3 regions of the Labrys sp. LIt4 genome follow, and region 2 is predicted to be linked to each of the others. Evidence: predicted binding sites of a transcription regulator. Region 2 holds the regulator's gene; each other region holds the start of a gene.
What was found. Region 2 encodes PhoB, which activates phosphate uptake and scavenging genes when phosphate is short. Its sites were predicted from a motif close to TGTCATNNANCTGTCAT; they were not measured.
Positions count from the first base shown of each region.

Region 1: the regulator PhoB is predicted to act here: its motif matches at 2,495-2,511, upstream of phnC (phosphonate ABC transporter ATP-binding protein).
Region 3: the regulator PhoB is predicted to act here: its motif matches at 4,032-4,048, upstream of J8I29_RS26295 (UDP-2,3-diacylglucosamine diphosphatase).

Region 1 is NZ_JAGIPY010000001.1:563,013-569,214, forward strand. It holds gene phnE (phosphonate ABC transporter, permease protein PhnE) at 1-445, opposite strand, end outside; gene phnD (phosphonate ABC transporter substrate-binding protein) at 552-1,484, opposite strand; gene phnC (phosphonate ABC transporter ATP-binding protein) at 1,546-2,352, opposite strand; gene J8I29_RS02650 (chloramphenicol acetyltransferase) at 2,550-3,200, shown strand; gene J8I29_RS02655 (MaoC family dehydratase) at 3,205-3,663, shown strand; gene J8I29_RS02660 (MaoC family dehydratase) at 3,660-4,133, shown strand; gene J8I29_RS02665 (class I SAM-dependent methyltransferase) at 4,346-5,026, opposite strand; gene J8I29_RS02670 (DUF3419 family protein) at 5,035-6,202, opposite strand, start outside.
Region 2 is NZ_JAGIPY010000001.1:25,776-31,977, forward strand. It holds gene J8I29_RS00100 (aldo/keto reductase) at 1-250, shown strand, start outside; gene J8I29_RS00105 (YciI family protein) at 336-692, shown strand; gene J8I29_RS00110 (DUF6596 domain-containing protein) at 710-1,951, shown strand; gene phoB (phosphate regulon transcriptional regulator PhoB) at 2,201-2,902, opposite strand; gene phoU (phosphate signaling complex protein PhoU) at 2,916-3,635, opposite strand; gene pstB (phosphate ABC transporter ATP-binding protein PstB) at 3,670-4,485, opposite strand; gene pstA (phosphate ABC transporter permease PstA) at 4,494-5,336, opposite strand; gene pstC (phosphate ABC transporter permease subunit PstC) at 5,348-6,202, opposite strand, start outside.
Region 3 is NZ_JAGIPY010000021.1:21,845-28,046, forward strand. It holds gene J8I29_RS26280 (hypothetical protein) at 1-1,110, shown strand, start outside; gene J8I29_RS26285 (LysE family translocator) at 1,300-1,941, shown strand; gene J8I29_RS26290 (glycosyltransferase family 1 protein) at 1,994-3,058, opposite strand; gene J8I29_RS26295 (UDP-2,3-diacylglucosamine diphosphatase) at 3,068-3,883, opposite strand; gene J8I29_RS26300 (DUF2852 domain-containing protein) at 4,198-4,623, shown strand; gene J8I29_RS26305 (fumarylacetoacetate hydrolase family protein) at 4,941-5,789, shown strand; gene J8I29_RS26310 (outer membrane protein transport protein) at 5,942-6,202, opposite strand, start outside.

The DNA.
Region 1 (6,202 bases), 540 kb from region 2:
CGATGGTGGGTACCGTGCGGCAGAACTCGAGCCAGCGGCGGACCACGGCGCGCAGAAGCCGGCTAAGCGTCAGGTTCGCGGCGGCCATGAAGCACAGGACCAAGGCGCCGAGCACGCCGAGCAGCGTGCCGAGATAGGCGACGAGCAGCGTATCACCGAGCAGCACCAGCCACTTGCCGAAGCCCCAATACCACTCCCTGACGTCGCCGGCGAAGTTGCCGAGACTGAGGGGCGGGGCGATACGGCTGAAGAAGGAGGTGAAGTTGCCGATATGCGTCCAGAGGAAGCCCGGACGGATCGACGCCACATGCGCCGACAGCGCGTAGAGGGCGATGCCGGCCGCCACGGCGAGCCAGATCCGTCGCTTCCTGACGGCAACAGTTGCCTGATAGGCCTGCAGCAAGGCCCTGGCCTGCGCCTCCGGCAGGCTATTGATAGCCGGCAATGTTATATCCTCCTGCCTGGACGAGCCAGCGGCCCTCGGTGAAACCCGCCTGTGCAAAGGGCGCGCACCTTGCAGTGCGCGCCCTCTCTTGTGGTCGTGACTGGCCTTACTGGGTCTTGCGGAGCGTGTCGTTGAATTTCACCATGTCGACGATCGGCTGGTATTCCTTGGCGCTGATCGCGGTGAGTTCGAGATCCTTGCCGTCAGAAAGCTTGTCGAAATTGGCCTTGTCGTTCTTGGCGTAGTCGATCAGCGCGGTGGCGATCTTCTTCTTCAGCTCGTCGGGCAGGGAGGCAAGCACCGTATAGGGCCCCTCGGGCAGGAAGGGGGTCTTGTAGATGATGCGGAAGTCGGCCTTGGTCATCGGGGTGCCGTCATCCTTCTTGAGGATGCCGCGGCTGAGCATGCGGGTGAGATTGGAATCGTCTTCCGAGTTCCAGCTGTTGGCCGCGGCGTCGGCGGTACCCTGGGCGAGGGCGAGCACGGCATTGTCATGGCTGCCGGCGAAGACGACGGAGGAGAAGAACTTGTCGACGTCGATGCCCTGGCTGTGCAGGCCGAAGCGCGGCGCGTTGTTGCCGGAGGTCGAGTTGGGATCGACCAGGGCCAGCTTCTTGCCCTTGAGATCCTCGATGGTCTTGTAGGGGCTGTCGGCTTTCACATAGATCACGGAGTAGTAGCCGGTGAGGCCGTTGTTGTGGCGGGGAACGGCGACCGGCTCGGTGGCGACGCCGGTGATGATGGCGCGGGCATAGGAAGCCGGGCCATACCAGGCGATCTGGGCAAAGCCGGCGCGCTGGGCCTCGATCACCGCCGCATAGTCGTTGGCGATGTTGAGTTTGACCGGCACGCCGACCTGCTTGGCGATGTAGTCGGCCAGCGGCTGGTAGCGATCATTGGTGGTGGAGGCGTTTTCGGCCGGGATGACGGCGAGCGTCAGTTCCGGATACTGGGCCTTCCAGTCCTCGGCATGGGCGGCGCTGGCGGCAAAGCTCATGGCTGCTGCGGCAAGGCCGAGCAGCGTGCGGCGCGAAAGCATAGGTCTCTCCTGTCGGAAACGATTTGTTCTTGCGGCTCTGAAAGAGAGCGAAGCCGGCCTGTCAGGCGGCGGCGCTGGCAGGGCGAGCCTGACCTGCCCATTTCACGTCGGCATCGGCGTCCATCACCTCGCCGGCCTCGAGGCCGTAAAGATCACGCGCGGCATCGGCCGTCAGCGCCGCGGGGGCCCCGTCGAACACCACCCGGCCGGCGGACATGCCGATCAGGCGGTCGCAATAGCCGCGGGCGAGATCGAGCGAATGGAGGTTGCAGATGACGGTGATGCCGAAATGCTTGTTGATGCGTAAGAGCGCATCCATCACGACCTTGGTATTGCGCGGGTCGAGCGAGGCGATCGGCTCGTCCGCCAGGATGATCGAGGGTTCCTGCACCAGGGCACGGGCGATCGCCACGCGCTGCTGCTGGCCGCCGGACAGGCTGTCGGCACGCTGGCCGGCGAGATTGGCGATGTCGAACTGTTCCAGTGCGGCGAGCGCCATGGCCTTGTCTTCGAGGCCCCAGAGCTGCAGCACGGCGCTGGCCGTCGAGACCTTGTTGAGGCGGCCCATCAGCACGTTGGTGAGCACGTCGAGGCGCCCGATCAGGTTGAACTGCTGGAAGATCATGGCGCAACGCGCGCGCCAGTCCCGCAAGGCCTGCCCGCGCAGGGCCGTGACATCGACGCCGTCGAAGGAGATCGTGCCTTCGCTCGGGTCGACGAGGCGGTTCAACATGCGCAGCAATGTCGACTTGCCGGCCCCCGAACGCCCGATCACACCGATGAAGGCGCCGGGCGCAATTTCCAGATTCACATCGGCGACAGCCGTCTTGCCGCCGAAGCGCCTGGAAACTCCTTTGATCGCCAGCATGAACAGATCCCTTCTCGTGCAGGTTTCCGGAGTCGGTAACGCCGGGCCATTACAGAGGGATGGCAGTTCAATGATGTTTCGGTGACGATCCCCCGCGGATGTCGCGGGCAATTGCGACAGGCCGGGGGCGCAGATCGTTTCTTGTCATGGCGCTGTCGCAGGAGAATGGGAAGCAGGGGGCTTTCCAGCACCGGTGAATTGCCTTGCCAAAACTCAGCCCCACGCCTTTCGTCGACCCGACCGCTTCGATTTCAGCGAGCCGGCTCGGGCGCTACACCGAGGTGGGTCCGCGGACCAGCCTGACCGAAGTCGAGCTCGGCGACTATTCCTATGTCGTCAACGATGCGGACATCGCCTACAGCCATATCGGCCGTTTCGTCTCCATCGCGGCCCATACGCGCATCAATCCGGGCAATCACCCGATGGCCCGAGCAAGCCAGAGCCATTTCAGCTATCGCGCCTCGGCCTATTTCGAAGGCGAGGAGGACGAAGCGGATTTTTTTGCCTGGCGACGGCAGCACGGCGTCGATATCGGCCATGATGTCTGGATCGGCCACGGGGCGATCGTGCTGGCGGGGCGCCGCATCGGCAACGGCGCCGTGGTAGGGGCGGGCGCTGTAGTCACCCGCGACGTCGAGGCCTATGCCGTCGTCGCCGGCAATCCGGCGCGGCCGATCCGCCGCCGTTTCGAGGGCGCGATTGCCGACCGCCTGCAGGCCCTGGCCTGGTGGGACTGGTCGCACGAGGCACTGCGCATGGCCCTTCCGGACTTCCGCAATCTGCGGATCGAGGCCTTCCTCGACAAGTATGAGGCTCTTGCCGTTGAGGGCCTAATCGGTCCATCCTGAGGGCATGGCTGATACATTGCTCCATTTTGAAGATTTCCCCGTCGGCGAGATCGCGACCTACGGGTCGTACAAGCTGACGCGCGAGGCCATCCTCGCCTTCGCCAGGGAATATGACCCCCAGCCGTTTCATCTCGACGAGGAGGCGGCAAAAAGCACCATGCTGGGCGGGCTGGCCGCTTCCGGCTGGCATGCCTGCTGCATTTTGATGCGGCTCAACTGCGATGGCTTCATGTTCAACTCCACCTCGATGGGCGCGCCGGGCATTGACGAGGTCAGGTGGCTGGCGCCGCTTCGGCCGGATGTCACGCTGAGCGTTCGCCGCACGACCCTGGAAGCCCGTGTCTCCAAGAGCCGCCCGGAAATGGGCCTGGTGAAGTTCCTGTTCGAATTGATCGCAGACGACAAGACGGTGGTGACTACCCAGACCGGCTCCATCATGTTCGGCCGGAGGCAGGCGGCATGAAATATTTCGAGGATCTTGCCGTCGGCGATACCGACGAGATCGGCGCCTTCACCTTTTCGGCCGAGAACATCAAGCGCTTTGCGGCCCTCTACGATCCCCAGCCCTTTCATGTCGACGAGGCCGCGGCCGCGGCCAGCCATTTCGGCGGCCTGGTGGCGTCGGGCTGGCAGGTTGCCGCTGTCTGGATGAAGCTCCTGGTGGCACATCAGGAGGTCGAAATCGCCAGGGCGCGCCAGCTCGGCAAGCCGGTGGTCAAGCTCGGCCCGTCACCCGGCTTTCGCAACATGGTCTGGGCCAGGCCAGTGCGCGCCGGCGATACGCTGCGCTACAGCGTGGAAGTCACCGGCAAGAAGGAGAGTGCCTCCCGGCCCGAATGGGGCATCGTCTCCATGCTGAGCTCGGCGCTCAACCAGCATGGCGAGCAGGCCTTCCGCTTCGAAGGCACCGTTTTTTGGGAAAGGCGCGGGTGAGACGCGTCGCTGAGCCGGTCATCAGATCGGCATCGAAGGTGCTGAAGCCGTCAGCCCGGCCGCATAGTTGCTCGAACCCTGTCGGCCGGGCTAAGTAGACGTGCCTTAGCCAGGCCGGGAGGCAAGACTTGGCGAGGCGATCAGCTGGGGCTCCGAAAGGAGCAGAAGGGTTTCTCCCGCCCTCCCAGCACCAGCTCCAAGATATGATGCGATCAGGAGACCTGGTGCGATCGGGAGATCGGCCCGCCCGGTTTGCGCTCCAGCTCCGCATAGAACGCGTAGCCGCGGTAGAGGTCCCTGGTCCGGAGCTGCAGGTCCCCGCGGCTTGCGAGATTCGCCAGAGCTGCGGGCAATGCGGCGATCGGATGGACGTGGAAGCGCGCCAGCCAGGCAAAGAGCGCTCGCTTGAACCAGCGCGGCAGGCCCTCCTGCTGGCCGAAATCCACGATCAGAAGCCGGCCGCCCGGTTCCACGGCTGCAGCGGCCCGCTCCAGCACCGCCTGCCAGTCGGGGATCATCGAGAGCGTATAGGAGATATAGATGCGCTCGAAGCCCTTGCGCCCGAATTGCTCGGGCGAAAAGCGGGTGGCATCGGCCTGGGCCACGGTGACGCGGGGCAGCCCATTGCGGTCCAGCGCATGCCGCGCCGTTTCGAGCATAGCGGTCGAAATGTCGAAGCCGGAGAGCGGCGTGGCGGGATAGCGCCTGGCCACGGCGATGAGGTTGCGGCCGGTGCCGCAGCCGATTTCGAGAATGGCATCGCCGGCGGCCGGCTTGAGCGAGGCGATCAGCTGGTCCCGGCCGAGCAGGTAATATTTGCGCGTGAGATCGTAGATGTAGCGCTGGTGGCGATAGATCCGGTTCATCGCCGCCGCGGCATCGCCTGTCTGCATCTCGATGCTCAATGGAGGGCTCGCAGCTCATAGAGATGGAAGCCGCCATAGATGGCGGAGCGGTCGCGCGCGGTCCAGGCCCGGCACCGCTCGCGGTCATAGGACCACCGCGCCAGCAGGTCGGCGGGAATGCGGCCCGGCAGCAGGCTTTCCTCGGCCGCGGTGCGGAAGATCACGCGGGCGCCGGGACGGGCCGTCCGGGTGATTTCGCTCCACAGCTTGGTGAGGATGACATCGGTCATCCAGTCCTGGGCGTCGAGCAGCACATAAGCGTCGAGACTGGCCGCCGGCTGGGCCTTGAGATGGTCGATCAAATTGACGTGGCGGACCTCGATGCGGTCGGCGCGCCCGCGCACGGCCTCATAGGCGGCCTGCTGGAGATAGGGCGGCACCGGCCCGTCGCCATCGGGCTTGTAGCCGCGGCCGAAGGCCTGCCAGGCGAAGTAATTGTCCTTGAGGTCGAAGTCGCAGGCCAGGCGCTCCAGCCTTTCGCGCAACACGTCGGCGATACCTTCGCCGTCGCCCGCGGCGCCGGCCAGGGCGTCATACTGCTCCGGCGGGATGCCGAGGCCGTAGAGCGAGGCCCTGCGACGGGTAAGCCATTTGATATGCGGGCGATCGAACAGGGGAGCGATGCGCTCGTCGAAGACGCGGCGCTGCTCGGCGAGGTCGCGGGCGGCGAGCAGGTCGGCCGGATCGATGCGGTGCAGCCGCCCGATCAGATGTCCCAAGCCGATGAAACGGCCGAGCAGGCCATAGCGATAGAGGTTCTTGCCGAAATAGCCGATGCGGCGGCGCCCGAGCAGGTCACGGCCGTCCCAATAGGCGCGTGTCTCGGCATCGAGATGGGTGCGCAGCGCCGTCTCGTAGATCGAAATGTTGCGGCGCTGCCCGGCTCGCGCAAAGAAATCGTAGAAGGCGGCATGATCGGGCAGGTGCCGGGCAGCCGCGATCTTGAGGCGGTTGAGTGCGATGTGGTGGCGGTTGAGATCGACGGCGGTGATCGCGGCCGGGCCGGCCTTGAGATAGCTCATCACATTGCAGCCGCCCGAGGCGATGGCGACCAGCCGGTCGTCGGGCTTGAGAGCCAGCGCCTCCATGTCGATCTCGGGATCTTCCCAGATCTGGGCGTAGACGAGGCCGCTGAAAGCCAGGGTGAAGAGCCGGTCCTGCATG
Region 2 (6,202 bases):
GCGCGGCGGCGACATGAGCAACTACCTCAATGAGCGCGGGCTGCGCATCCTCGCTGCCCTGGATGCCGTGGCCGCGGCCAAGAACGCCACGCCCGCGCAGGTTGCCATCGCCTGGCTGATCGCAAGGCCCGGTATCGTTGCCCCGATCGCCAGCGCCACCAGCGTCGAGCAGCTTTCCGACCTGGTCAAGGCGACCGAGCTCAATCTCGGATCGGCCGAGATCGAGCAGCTCACCAAGGCGAGCGCATAATTTTAGCTGCGATGTCGAAAGCGAACGGTATGGCGCGTCATTGTCGAGCCGGCGCATAATGCGCCGGCGGACATAGGAGAGAACCATGCAGTTCGCTATTCTGATCTACAGTTCCGAAGAGGCCATGCAGAAGGTGGAGCCCGCCAGCAAGCAGGCGATGCTGGCAGCCTATCAGTCCTATACCCAGGCCCTGCAATCGGCCGGGATCCTGCTGGGCTGGAATCGCCTGCGCCCGACGGCGGCGGCCACCTCGGTGCGGATCGCGGATGGCAAGACCCAGGTGCTGAACGGCCCCTATGCCGATACCAGGGAACAGCTGGGCGGTTTCTACCTCATCGATGTGGCGGATCTGGATGCGGCGATCGGCTGGGCGGCGCGGTGCCCGAGTGCTGCCGTCGGCACCATCGAGGTCCGGCCGATATGGGATCCGAAAGACTACTGAGCCGGACGGCCCGGCCGGTGTCCTCAGCGCCCGCCGCCGCGCTTGCCGAAACCGTCGCGCGACGCAGCTATGGACGGCTCGTCGCTCTTCTGGCGGCGCGTTCCGGCGACATTGCGGGCGCGGAGGACGCCCTGGCCGACGCCTTTGCGGCAGCCCTGGAGCATTGGCCGGCGGGCGGAGTGCCTGCCAACCCCGAGGCCTGGCTGCTGACGACGGCTCGCCGCAGGCAGATCGACGCCGCCCGCCGCGCCAAGTTGCGCGGCGAGAAGGCGAACGAGGTTATCCACCATATCGAAACCCTCGCCTCGGGGCAGGGCGAGCGGCATGTCATTCCCGATGAGCGCCTGCGCCTGATGTTCGCCTGCGCCCATCCGGCGCTCGATGTGTCCGTGCGCGCGCCGCTGATCCTCCAGGCGACATTGGGATTCGATGCCGGGGCCATCGCCAGCGCCTTCCTGGTCTCGCCGGCGGCCATGAGCCAGCGGCTGGTGCGCGCCAAGCTCAAGATCAAGCAGGCCCGCATTCCCTTCAGCATTCCCGAGCCCGATGAGTTGCCCGGCCGTCTCGATGCGGTGCTGGAAGCCGTCTACGCCGTCTATGCCGAGGGCTGGGCCGATCCGGAGGGCGCCCAGGCTCGCGAGCGCAATCTGTCGGGGGAAGGCATCTGGCTCGGCCGGCTGCTGGTCTCGCTCCTGCCGGACGAGCCGGAGGTGCTCGGCCTGCTTTCCCTGATGCTGCATGCCGAGGCGCGCCGGGAGGCCCGCCGCGGCAGGTCGGGCGACTATATCCCGCTTGAGCAGCAGGATACGTCGCTGTGGAATGCCGTTCTCATCGAGGAGGCGGAAGCCCTGCTGGCTGAGGCCGGCCGATCCGGGCGGATCGGGCGTTATCAGCTCGAAGCAGCGCTGCAGTCGGCTCATGCGCATCGGCGCATCTGTGCAACCACCGACTGGGCGGCGATCGCGACCCTCTACGAGGCACTGGTGCTGCTGACGGCCTCGCCGGTCGCCGCGATCAACCATGCCGTGGCCCTGGCACGTCTGGATGGGCCGGAGGCAGGCCTTGCCGCGCTCGACGAGGTCGTTCGCGACCGGCGTATCGCCGACTACCAGCCCTATTGGGCGGCGCGGGCGGACCTGCTGGCGCGGGCCGCGCGGCCGCAGGACGCCCGCGACGCCTATTCGCGGGCGATCGGCCTGGAGAGCGACCCCGCCATCCGACGCTATCTGCAGCGGCGGCAGGCGGATCTGGGGGCGTGATCGCGGAGCGGGGGAGCAGGCCGGACACTGAGGCTCACCCTTACACCAAATCGCGAAATCCCGGCCCGTCATTGCGAGCAAGGCGAAGCAATCCAGCAACTCGCAGGCCTGGAGTTCGGGGCTCCTGGATTGCTTCGCTTCGCTCGCAATGACGTTCGATGAGTCGAATTCAAAGCGTACTGCTATTACTCTCTACGTCGCGCAGGCTTTGCGAAACGAAGCGAGTGGGCAATGCCCCGCAAACCGCCCTCAGGACTGCTTGGCGAAGGTCTCGTCGAAGGAATAGCCGGCGCCGCGCACGGTGCGGATCGGATCGATCTCGCGGGTGCGGTTCATCGCCTTGCGCAGACGCCCGACATGCACGTCGACCGTGCGCTCGTCGATATAGACGTCCCGTCCCCAGACGCTGTCGAGCAGCTGTTCGCGCGCGAACACCCGGCCCGGCGCCTGCATCAGGAATTCGAGCAGGCGGAATTCGGTCGGGCCGAGGCGGATCTCGCGATTGCCGCGATGGACGCGCTTGGTCTCGCGGTCGAGCGAGATGTCGCCCGCCTTGAGCAGGGAGGCGACATGGTCGGGCTTGGCCCGGCGCAGCAAGGCGCGCACGCGGGCCGACAGCTCGGGCACGGAGAAGGGCTTGACGACATAGTCGTCCGCGCCGGTGGCGAGGCCGCGCACGCGTTCGGTTTCCTCGCCGCGCGCCGTGAGCATGATCACGGGCAGGCGTTCCGTCTCCGGCCGCATGCGGATGCGGCGGCACAGCTCGATACCGGACAGGCCCGGCAGCATCCAGTCCAACAGAACCAGGTCCGGCACACTTTCGCGCAGGCGGATTTCGGCATCGTCCCCGCGTGCGACGCTGTCCACCTCATAGCCTTCGGCTTCGAGATTGTAGCGCAGCAGCAGGGTCAGCGCTTCTTCGTCCTCGACGATCAGAACTTTGGGAGGCATGGCCTATCCCTTGTTATTTAGCCGGCACAGGAAGGTCGACGAGATCGGTGCTGTTGTCCGCCTTGGGCCGCTCGCCGGCCGGCGATTCACCGGTCACGAGATAATGGACCGTCTCGGCGATGTTGGTGGCGTGGTCGCCGATGCGCTCGATGTTCTTGGCGCAGAACAGAAGATGGGTGCAAAAGCCGATATTGCGCGGATCTTCCATCATATAGGTCAGCAATTCGCGGAACAGCGAGGTGTACATCGCGTCGATCTCGCCATCGGAACGCCAGACGGAGAGGGCCTCGTCGACATTGCGCTGGGCGAAGGCATCGAGCACCTGCTTGAGCTGCTCGAGTACCAGATCGGCCATGTGATCGAAGCCGCCGAAGAGCTGCGTCGGCTGGATATGGCCATGGATCGCCACCACGCGCTTGGCGACGTTCTTGCCGAGGTCGCCGATACGCTCGAGGTCGTTGGCCACGCGCAGGGCCGAGACGATCTCGCGCAGGTCGAGCGCCAGTGGCTGGCGCTTGGCGATCACCAGGATGGCGCGGTCCTCGACCTGGCGCTGCAGCTTGTCGATCGCGGCGTCGAGTTCGATCACCGCCTTGGCGCGCTGGGTATCGCGCTTGAGCAGGGCCTCGACGCTGTCGGCTACGCTCTTTTCGGCATAGCCACCCATTTCGGCGATCATGTTGCGCAGTTCGCGCAGTTCCTGATCGAAGGATGTAACGATATGGTCGGACATGCCGCCTCCAAATGAATTCGACGCTGGCCGGGGATCAGCCAAAGCGGCCGGTGATGTAGTCCTGCGTACGGCTGTCGTTCGGGGTGGTGAACATCTTGTTGGTCTGGCCGACCTCGATGAGGTCGCCCAGATAGAAGAAGGCCGTGACATCCGCGCAACGCGCCGCCTGCTGCATATTGTGCGTGACGATGACGATGGTGAAGTCCCGCTTCAATTCGTCGATCAGTTCCTCGATCTTGGCGGTCGAGATCGGATCGAGAGCGGAGGTCGGTTCGTCCAGCAGCACGACTTCGGGTTTCACCGCGATGGTGCGGGCGATGCACAGGCGCTGCTGCTGGCCGCCGGACATGCCGAGCGCCGAAGCGTGCAGGCGATCCTTCACTTCGTTCCACAAGGCGGCCTTGGTGAGGCACCATTCGACGCGCTGGTCCATCTCCGCCTTGGAGATCGACTCATGCAGGCGCACGCCGAAGGCGATGTTGTCATAGATCGACATCGGGAAGGGCGTGGGTTTCTGGAACACCATGCCGATGCGTGCGCGCAGCACCGCCGGATCGATCTCCTTGCCGATGACGTTCTGGCCGTCGAGCAGCACGCGGCCCTTGGCGGTCTGCCCCGGATAGAGGTCGTACATGCGGTTGAGCACGCGCAGCAGGGTGGACTTGCCGCAGCCGGAGGGGCCGATCATGGCGGTGACGTGGCGGTCCATCATGTCGAGATTGATGCCTTTGAGGGCATGCTTCTCGCCATAGTAGAAGTCGAGGTTTTCGACCTTGAGCTTCACGGTCGCAGCCGGATCGACGAGGGGGCGTTCGGCAACCGCGATGGAGGCTTGGGGGGGAGCGGACATGGGAGCACTCATTTCTTGGGAGCGAGCACGAAGCGGGTCAGGATGTTGAGCGCCAACACGCCGGCGGTGATGAGGAGGGCGCCGCTCCAGGCCACCGAGACGGCCTTGGGATCGGGATAGGGCGCGAGCTGGTAGATGGCGGCCGGCAAGCTGGCGAAAGCCTTGCCGAGGTCGAGCGACCAGTTGGAATTGCCGAAGGCGGTGAGCAGCAGCGGTGCCGTCTCGCCGGCGGCGCGGGCCAGCGCCAGCAGGATGCCGGTGACGATGCCGGTGCGGGCCGAGCGCCAGGTCACGAACATGATGACCTTCCACATGGGCGATCCCAATGCGAACGCGGCCTCACGCAGGCTGATCGGCACCAGGGCCAGCATGTCCTCGGTGGTGCGGACCACCACCGGCAGCACGATGATGGCGAGGGCGACCACGCCGGCCCAGCCGGAAAAGCCGCCGGTCGTCACCACGATCATCTGATAGACGAACAGGCCGATCAGGATCGATGGCGCAGAGAGCAGGATGTCGTTGATGAAGCGCACTGCGTCGGCGAACTTGCTGCCACGGCCGGCTTCGGCGAGGAAGGTCCCGGCCATGATGCCGATCGGGGCGCCAAGGAGCAGCGCCAGCAGCACCATGGTGAGCGAGCCGACGATGGCGTTGCGCAGGCCGCCATCGGCCATGTCCTTGGTGAAGAGGTCGAGCGTCAGCGACGGCAGACCCTCGCGCAGCAGCGTGTAGAGGATCCAGGCGAGCGCCAGCAGGGAGACCGCGGCAAAGCCGGTGGAAACGGCCTTGTAGAGATAGTCGACGGTGCGGCGGCGGGCGAGGCGGGAGCTGCTATGGACGATATTGGCCATGATATTCTCCCTTACTTGGCGTTGGTGCGCACGAGCATGCGGGAGATCGCAAGCACGATGAAGGAAATCACGAAGAGCACGAAGCCCAGCTCCAGCAGCGACTGGCTGCGCAGGGAGCCGGCGGGGGCGTCCGGAAATTCGTTGGCGATGGTGGAAGCGATGGTGGCGCCGGAGGAGAACAGCGACGCCGATATGCGGTTGGCGTTGCCGATCACGAAGGTCACCGCCATGGTCTCGCCAAGGGCGCGTCCGAAGCCGAGCATGACGGCGCCGACCAGAGCCGTGCGGCCATAGGGCACCGAGACGTTGCGGAAGACCTCATAGGTGGTGGCGCCGACGCCGTAGGCCGATTCCTTCAGCATGGCGGGCACGGATTCGAGGATTTCGACGAACATCGCGGTGATGAAGGGGATGATCATCAGGGCGAGGATGATGCCGGCGGTGAGCATGCCGGCGCCATTGGTCGGCCCCTTGAAGAGATAGCCGAGCACGGGCACGTGGGAGAGCACCGAGATGATCGGCGGGTAGATCGTGCTCGCCAGGATCGGCGCCACGATCAGCGAGCCCCACATGCCGAAGATGATCGAGGGCACGGCGGCCAGGAGCTGGATGGCGATGCCGATCGGCCGACGCACGCTCTGCGGCGCGATCTCGGTCAGGAAGAAGGCGATGCCGAACGACATCGGCAAGGCTATGAGCAGGGCGAGAAAACCGGTGAACAGCGTGCCGTAGATCATCACGGCCGCGCCGAACTTTTCGGTAACGGGATTCCAGGCCGCGGACCAGTAGAAGCTGGGGCCGAAATGGGCGAGCGCAGGCCAGCCGCCATAGAAGAGCAGCACGACGATCGAGCAGAGCAGGATCAG
Region 3 (6,202 bases), on a different contig from region 2:
TCCACCGTGGGCGGCAAGGTCGAGGCGATGGAAGCGATGATGAAATCCTTCGCCGAAGTGATCGAGGAAAAGCTCGCCAATGCCGAAAGCAAGGCGCGCCAGACCAGTGGCCTGCTCGCCGACAACGCCAACACCACGGCGCAGGCGATTGCCGACCAGTTCGAGCTCATCCGTGCCACCACCGGCAAGGAGCGCGAGCGCACCTCCACAGCCCTCAAATCGACCTATGAGCAGGCAGTGCAGGAAATCTCCGGCCTGTTCGGCGACGCCACCGAGCGTTTCGCCGAAGTGGCCCAGGAGATGCGCGGCATGACCCAGACCGTGAAGCAGGAACTGGAAGCCACCCGCTCCGAGCTCAAGCGCGGCCTCCTGGAGATTCCGAAGGAAACGTCGGACTCCACTGCCACCATGCGCCGGGTTGTGGCCGAGCAGATTCAGGCTCTCAACGACCTTGCCGACATCGTCAGCCGCTCCAGCCGCTCGCTCGATATCGCTGAGCCGACCGACCGGCCGATCCCCGCCCCGCTCCGGCTGCGCGAGCGCAGCGAAGCGACGGCCGAGGCCCCCGCCCGCAGGCCGGAAATGCCGCGCGCCGGTACGCTTCCGCCGGTGCCGGAGCTGAAGCCCACCGCTCCGGCCCGCGGCACCGCCGTGGCCGCGCCCCCTGCGCGGGGCGAGCGTCGCGGCACCGGCTGGCTCTCGGAAGTGCTGGCCCGCGCCTCTCGCGAGGAGCCCGAGCCGGCCCCCCAGGCCAACACGCCGGCCGTGATGGCTTCCTCCCTCGACACGCTGTCGGTCGACATCGCCAAGATGGTCGAGCATGACGCTGTCGCCGAGGTTTGGGACCGCTATCGCCGCGGCGAACGCAACGCCTTCTCGCGCCGGCTCTATACGCTGCAAGGCCAGCAGGCCTTCGAGGAAATCCGCCGGCGCTATCGCCGCGACGCGGACTTCCAGGCGACGGTGGACCGTTATGTCCAGGAGTTCGAGCAGCTCATCGCCGAAGTGGACCGCGAGGATCGCAGCGGCAACATGGCCAGGACCTACCTCACCGCCGATTCCGGCAAGGTCTATACGATCCTGGCGCATGCCGCCGGCAAGCTCACCTGAGCCGGCGGGAAGACGATCGCCCTCGACCGCCTGGTTGAGAATGGAAAAGGCCCCGAATTCGGGGCCTTTTTCGTGGTGGCGGCAACGGCCGCCCTGCCGAAGCCATGCTTGCGCTGAAGCGGGACCCCGCTATTCTCGGCCAGTCTGCGGCCGATGCGCCCACGCCCGGCCTACAGTGAGACATTTGCGATGGGTGACGCCCTGTTCCACCAGTTCCATGCCCTGCTCGCGGTCTACGCGCTCTATGCCATCGCTGTCGCCAGTCCGGGGCCGAGCAACATGGCCATCATGGGCGTGGCGATGGGCCGGGGGCGCCTGCCGGCGCTGGTGCTGGCATCCGGCATCATGACGGGCTCGATGATCTGGGCCGTGCTGGCAGCCACCGGCGTATCCACCCTCCTGGCCGCCTATGCCAATGCCCTCACCACCATCAAGATCGGCGGCGGGCTCTATCTCCTCTATCTGGCGGTCAAATCGGCCCGTTCCGCCTTCAAGGCGGGTCAGGACGAGACCAGGCAAGAACGAGGCCCGATCGACTATCGCCGGCTCTACCGGCGCGGGCTGATGCTGCATCTGACCAATCCAAAATCGATCCTGGCTTGGATCGCCATCATGTCGCTCGGCCTGAAGTCGGATGCCCCAGGATATACAGCCGCGGCGATCATCGCCGGCTGCGCGGTGATCGGGCTGATCACCTTCGGCGGTTACGCCCTGGTCTTTTCCGCCCACCCCATGGTCCGCCTTTATCAGAAGGCACGGCGCTGGATCGAAGTTACTCTGGCGCTGTTCTTCGGCCTGGCCGGGATCCGTCTGCTGCTGTCGCGGGTGTGATCCCGAGTGTTGCCCGCATCATTGGCTCTCGCATCGGCTTTCAGCGCCAGTATCACACCGGCAGACTGGCACGGCCTGGCTTGACCGTTCCGGCCGGCGCTGGCGTGGTCTTTGCCCGGTTGCAGGCATCCACCACATTGTCGACGAATTGGCGGGCGCAGGCGTCCCAGGAATATTTCAATGCTTCCGCCCGGGCGTCCCCGGGTTTGAGGTCGAGACAGGCCCGCGCCGCAACGGCAAGGTCATTGTCGAGGATGCCGGTCTTGCCCGTGCTGATCACGTCGATCGGCCCTGTCACCGGAAAGGCTGCCACCGGCAGGCCGCTGGCCATCGCTTCGAGCAGGACGATGCCGAACGTATCGGTCAGGCTCGGAAATACGAAGACATCCGCCGAGGCATAGGCCTTCGCCAGGTTCTCTCCCTCCAGCACGCCGGCAAAATGCACGGCCGGATAGCGCGAGCGCAGCATCTCCAGGGCCGGCCCGCCGCCGACCACCACTTTCGAGCCGGGCAGGTCGAGATCGAGGAAAGCCTCGATGTTCTTCTCGACGGCAACCCGGCCGACATAGAGGAAGATCGGTCCCGGCAGGTCGAAGATGCGCACCGGCCTTGGCTGGTACAACTCGGCATCGACCCCGCGAGACCAGCGCATCAGCCGCTTGAAACCCCGTCCCGCCAATTCGCGTTCGAGGGCCGGGGTAGAGACCATCGTACCCGCCCCGGCATTGTGGAAACGCCGGATCCAGCGATAGCTCCAGTCGAGGGGCACGGGGACGCGCGCGGCGAGATATTCGGGAAAGCGGGTGTGATAGCTGGTGGTGAAAGGGCGTCCCTTCTTCAGGCAGGCCCGACGGGTGAGCAGTCCGATCGGCCCTTCAGTGGCGATATGGACGTAATCCGGCTTCTCGGCCTCGATATGACGCTCAATCGCTCCGAGCGGCGGCATGGCGAGGCGGATTTCCGGATAAGAGGGCATCGGCACCGACCAGAAGCGATCCGGCGCCAGGAACCCGATTTCGACACCCTGCCGCGACGCAGCCGCCGCCGTCTGTTCCAGGGACCGGACGACGCCGTTCACCTGCGGGCGCCAGGCATCGGTGGCGATCAGGATTTTCACGCGACCGGCTCAGGCAGCACGCTGAGGGATCAGCGTCTCGCCCTGGAGTGCCGGCGGCTTGTTGGCCTGACGGACGAGTTCACTCCAGCGTACCAACTCGAAACGACCATCGAAATGTTCGACGATCGCCGTGCAGCTTTCGACCCAGTCGCCGGAATTGATGTAGGTGACCCCGTCGAGATCGCGCAGGGTCGCGTGATGGATGTGGCCGCAGATCACACCGTCGCAATTCAGCCGCTTGGCTTCCTTGGCCAATGTCTCCTCGAAATGGCCGATGAAGCTGACCGCGTTCTTCACCTTGAGCTTGGCCCAGGCGGACAGCGACCAATAGCTGAGGCCGAGGCGCCGGCGAATGGCGTTCAGCCAGGTATTGACACCCAGGGCCGTGACATAGGCCCAGTCGCCGAGCAAGGCCAGCCACTTGGCGTGGCGCACCACCACGTCGAAGGCATCGCCATGCATCACCAGATAACGCTTGCCGTCGGCGGCGACATGCACGGTCTGCTCGATCACTTCGATGCCACCAAAATGATGCCCGGGGAAATCGCGCAGGAACTCGTCGTGATTGCCGGGAATATAGACCATGCGCGCGCCCTTGCGGGCCTTGCGCAGCAGCTTCTGCACCACGTCATTGTGGGCCTGCGGCCAGTACCAGCCGCTTTTCAACTGCCAGGCATCGACGATGTCGCCGACAAGGTAGATCGTCTCGGCGTCATAGGCCCGCAGGAAGTCCAGCAGCATGCCGGCCTGACACCCCCGCGTCCCCAGATGCACATCCGAGATAAAGAGCGCTCGATAGCGCGTGCCTTCGCTTTCGCTGTTCATGGCACCATCCTCAACCGGCCCCGGACCTGTCGTCGGATCGAGCTTCGGGCCTGAATGCCGGATCAAGGCGGGTGCCTGCCGTGGCACGCCCTGCTCCAGGCATCGGCGGGATCGACGACCCGTCATGGTTGTCACAAACACGATTCAGTTCATGGTTTTATGACAATGCAGCCACAGCTCTGCGACAGGGGCGGACAAGACAGCCCCGGCGAGCCTTGAAGATTAAATCGGACACAACTTCGGCTTGTACCCTTGAAGCCGCCCGTCGCCGCCCCCAATTGGTCGAGGGCTGGGTTGTAACATGGGAGAGGATAATGACCTCTTGTTCTACGCGCGGCCGTTGGCATCCGCTTCATGTCGTGGCGGTGATCGCCGGCTTTCTGATCTGGTGGCCGCTTGGCCTGGCGGCGCTGGCCTATTTCATCTGGGGCGATCGCTTCCCCAGGGAAAAGGTGCGTGAAGGCTTCGAGCGGGCCAAGGCGGAGTTTGCCGGCTTCACCCGTGATCAGCACAGCCATGCCGGCCATGGCTGGTCGGCCACCGGCAATGCCGCTTTCGACGACTATCGCCGCGAGACGCTGCGCCGCCTGGAAGAGGAACGCCGGCGCCTGGAGGAAGAAGGCCGTGCCTTCGCCGAATTCGTCGCCAATCTGCGCCGTGCGCGCGACAAGGAAGAGTTCGACCGCTTCATGGCCGAGCGCAACGCCGCTCGCAATGGCGGCGACAGCCACTCCGCCTGATAGCCGCACATCCTTCGCGAAGCGTTGATGGAGCCCGCGCAGCACGAGCTGCGCGGGCTTTCCGTTGTCGGGTACGCGGGCATCCTGCCCGCCCTTCCTCCTCAAAGGTCGCCCCCTCCGGGAGCGGGCAGGATGTCCGCGCACCCGGGAAACAATCGCGCGCATTTCTCAGACAATACTTGCGATAGGTCCCCTCCATCGGGCATGATCCGCCCCGGCCGGTCGCGGGCGCTCGCCCGATGCAGACCGGCCTTCATGATCGATGATTTCAAGGACGGCCCTCAAGGGCCGCAGCTCTCGACCAAAGGACTCCACATATGAAGCTGGTACGGTATGGCAAGCCGGGCTCGGAAAAGCCCGGCCTGATCGATGCGGATGGCAAGATCAGGGACTTGTCGGCACATGTCGCCGACTGGAAGGGCGATGCCCTCTCGCCGCAGTCTTTGGCCCGGATCGCCGCCCTTGCGCCAGCCTCGCTGCCGGAAGTAACCGGCAATCCGCGCCTGGGCTCCTGCGTCGCCCAGCCCGGCAATTTCATCGCGGTGGGCCTGAACTATGCCGACCACGCTGCCGAGAGCAATCTGCCGGTGCCCAAGGAGCCGGTGCTGTTCAACAAGGCGCCGTCCTGCGTGGTCGGCCCCTATGACGACGTCGTTATTCCGCGCGGTTCGGAAAAGACGGACTGGGAAGTGGAGCTGGCCATCATCATCGGCAGCCGCGCCTCCTATGTCGAGGAGAAGGATGCCCTTTCCTATGTCGCCGGCTATGCCGTCTGCAACGACGTTTCAGAGCGCGCCTACCAGATCGAGCGCTCCGGCCAATGGATGAAGGGCAAGGGCTGCCCGACCTTCGGCCCGCTCGGCCCCTGGCTGGTCACGCCGGACGAAGTCGGCGACGTCCAGAACCTTTCCATGTGGCTCGATGTGGACGGCGAGCGTGTGCAGACCGGCTCGACCAAGACGATGATCTTCGGTGTCGCCCACATCGTGCACTATATCTCGCAGTTCCTGATCCTGGAACCCGGCGACGTCATCACCACCGGCACGCCTCCCGGCGTCGGCATGGGCATGAAGCCGCCGCGCTATCTCAAGCCCGGCAATGTGATGACGCTCGGCATCGAAAAGCTCGGCGACCAGCGCCAGACCACGGTGGCCTGGAGCGCCTGAGCGTTCCACCCCACCCGGCGGCATGACCAGCGCCCTTCCCCGCTCGACGGGAGGAAGGGCGCCGGATGTCGAACGATGGGGATGTACAACATGAAAAAGCCTTCGCGCCGGCCGAAACCCGCGCGAAGGCTTTTTGTTGAATGCAAGGCGCCTTACTTGAAGATGCCCGGCTGGTTAGGTTCGCCCGGATCATCCCAGCGATAGGTCAAGCTGGCCGAAACAATATCGACCGAAGCATCGACTTTGCCGAAATAGGGCAGTCCCACATAGTGGGGGTTGCGGGCATTGAGCTTGACGTCGCCGTTCAAAGCAAACAGGTGCGAATAAGCAAAATCCACCGAAAGCTTGTTGTTGACTTTGTAACCCAAGCCGATCGAGGCATGGATACGGTCGCTGTCGGGCAAGCGCAGATC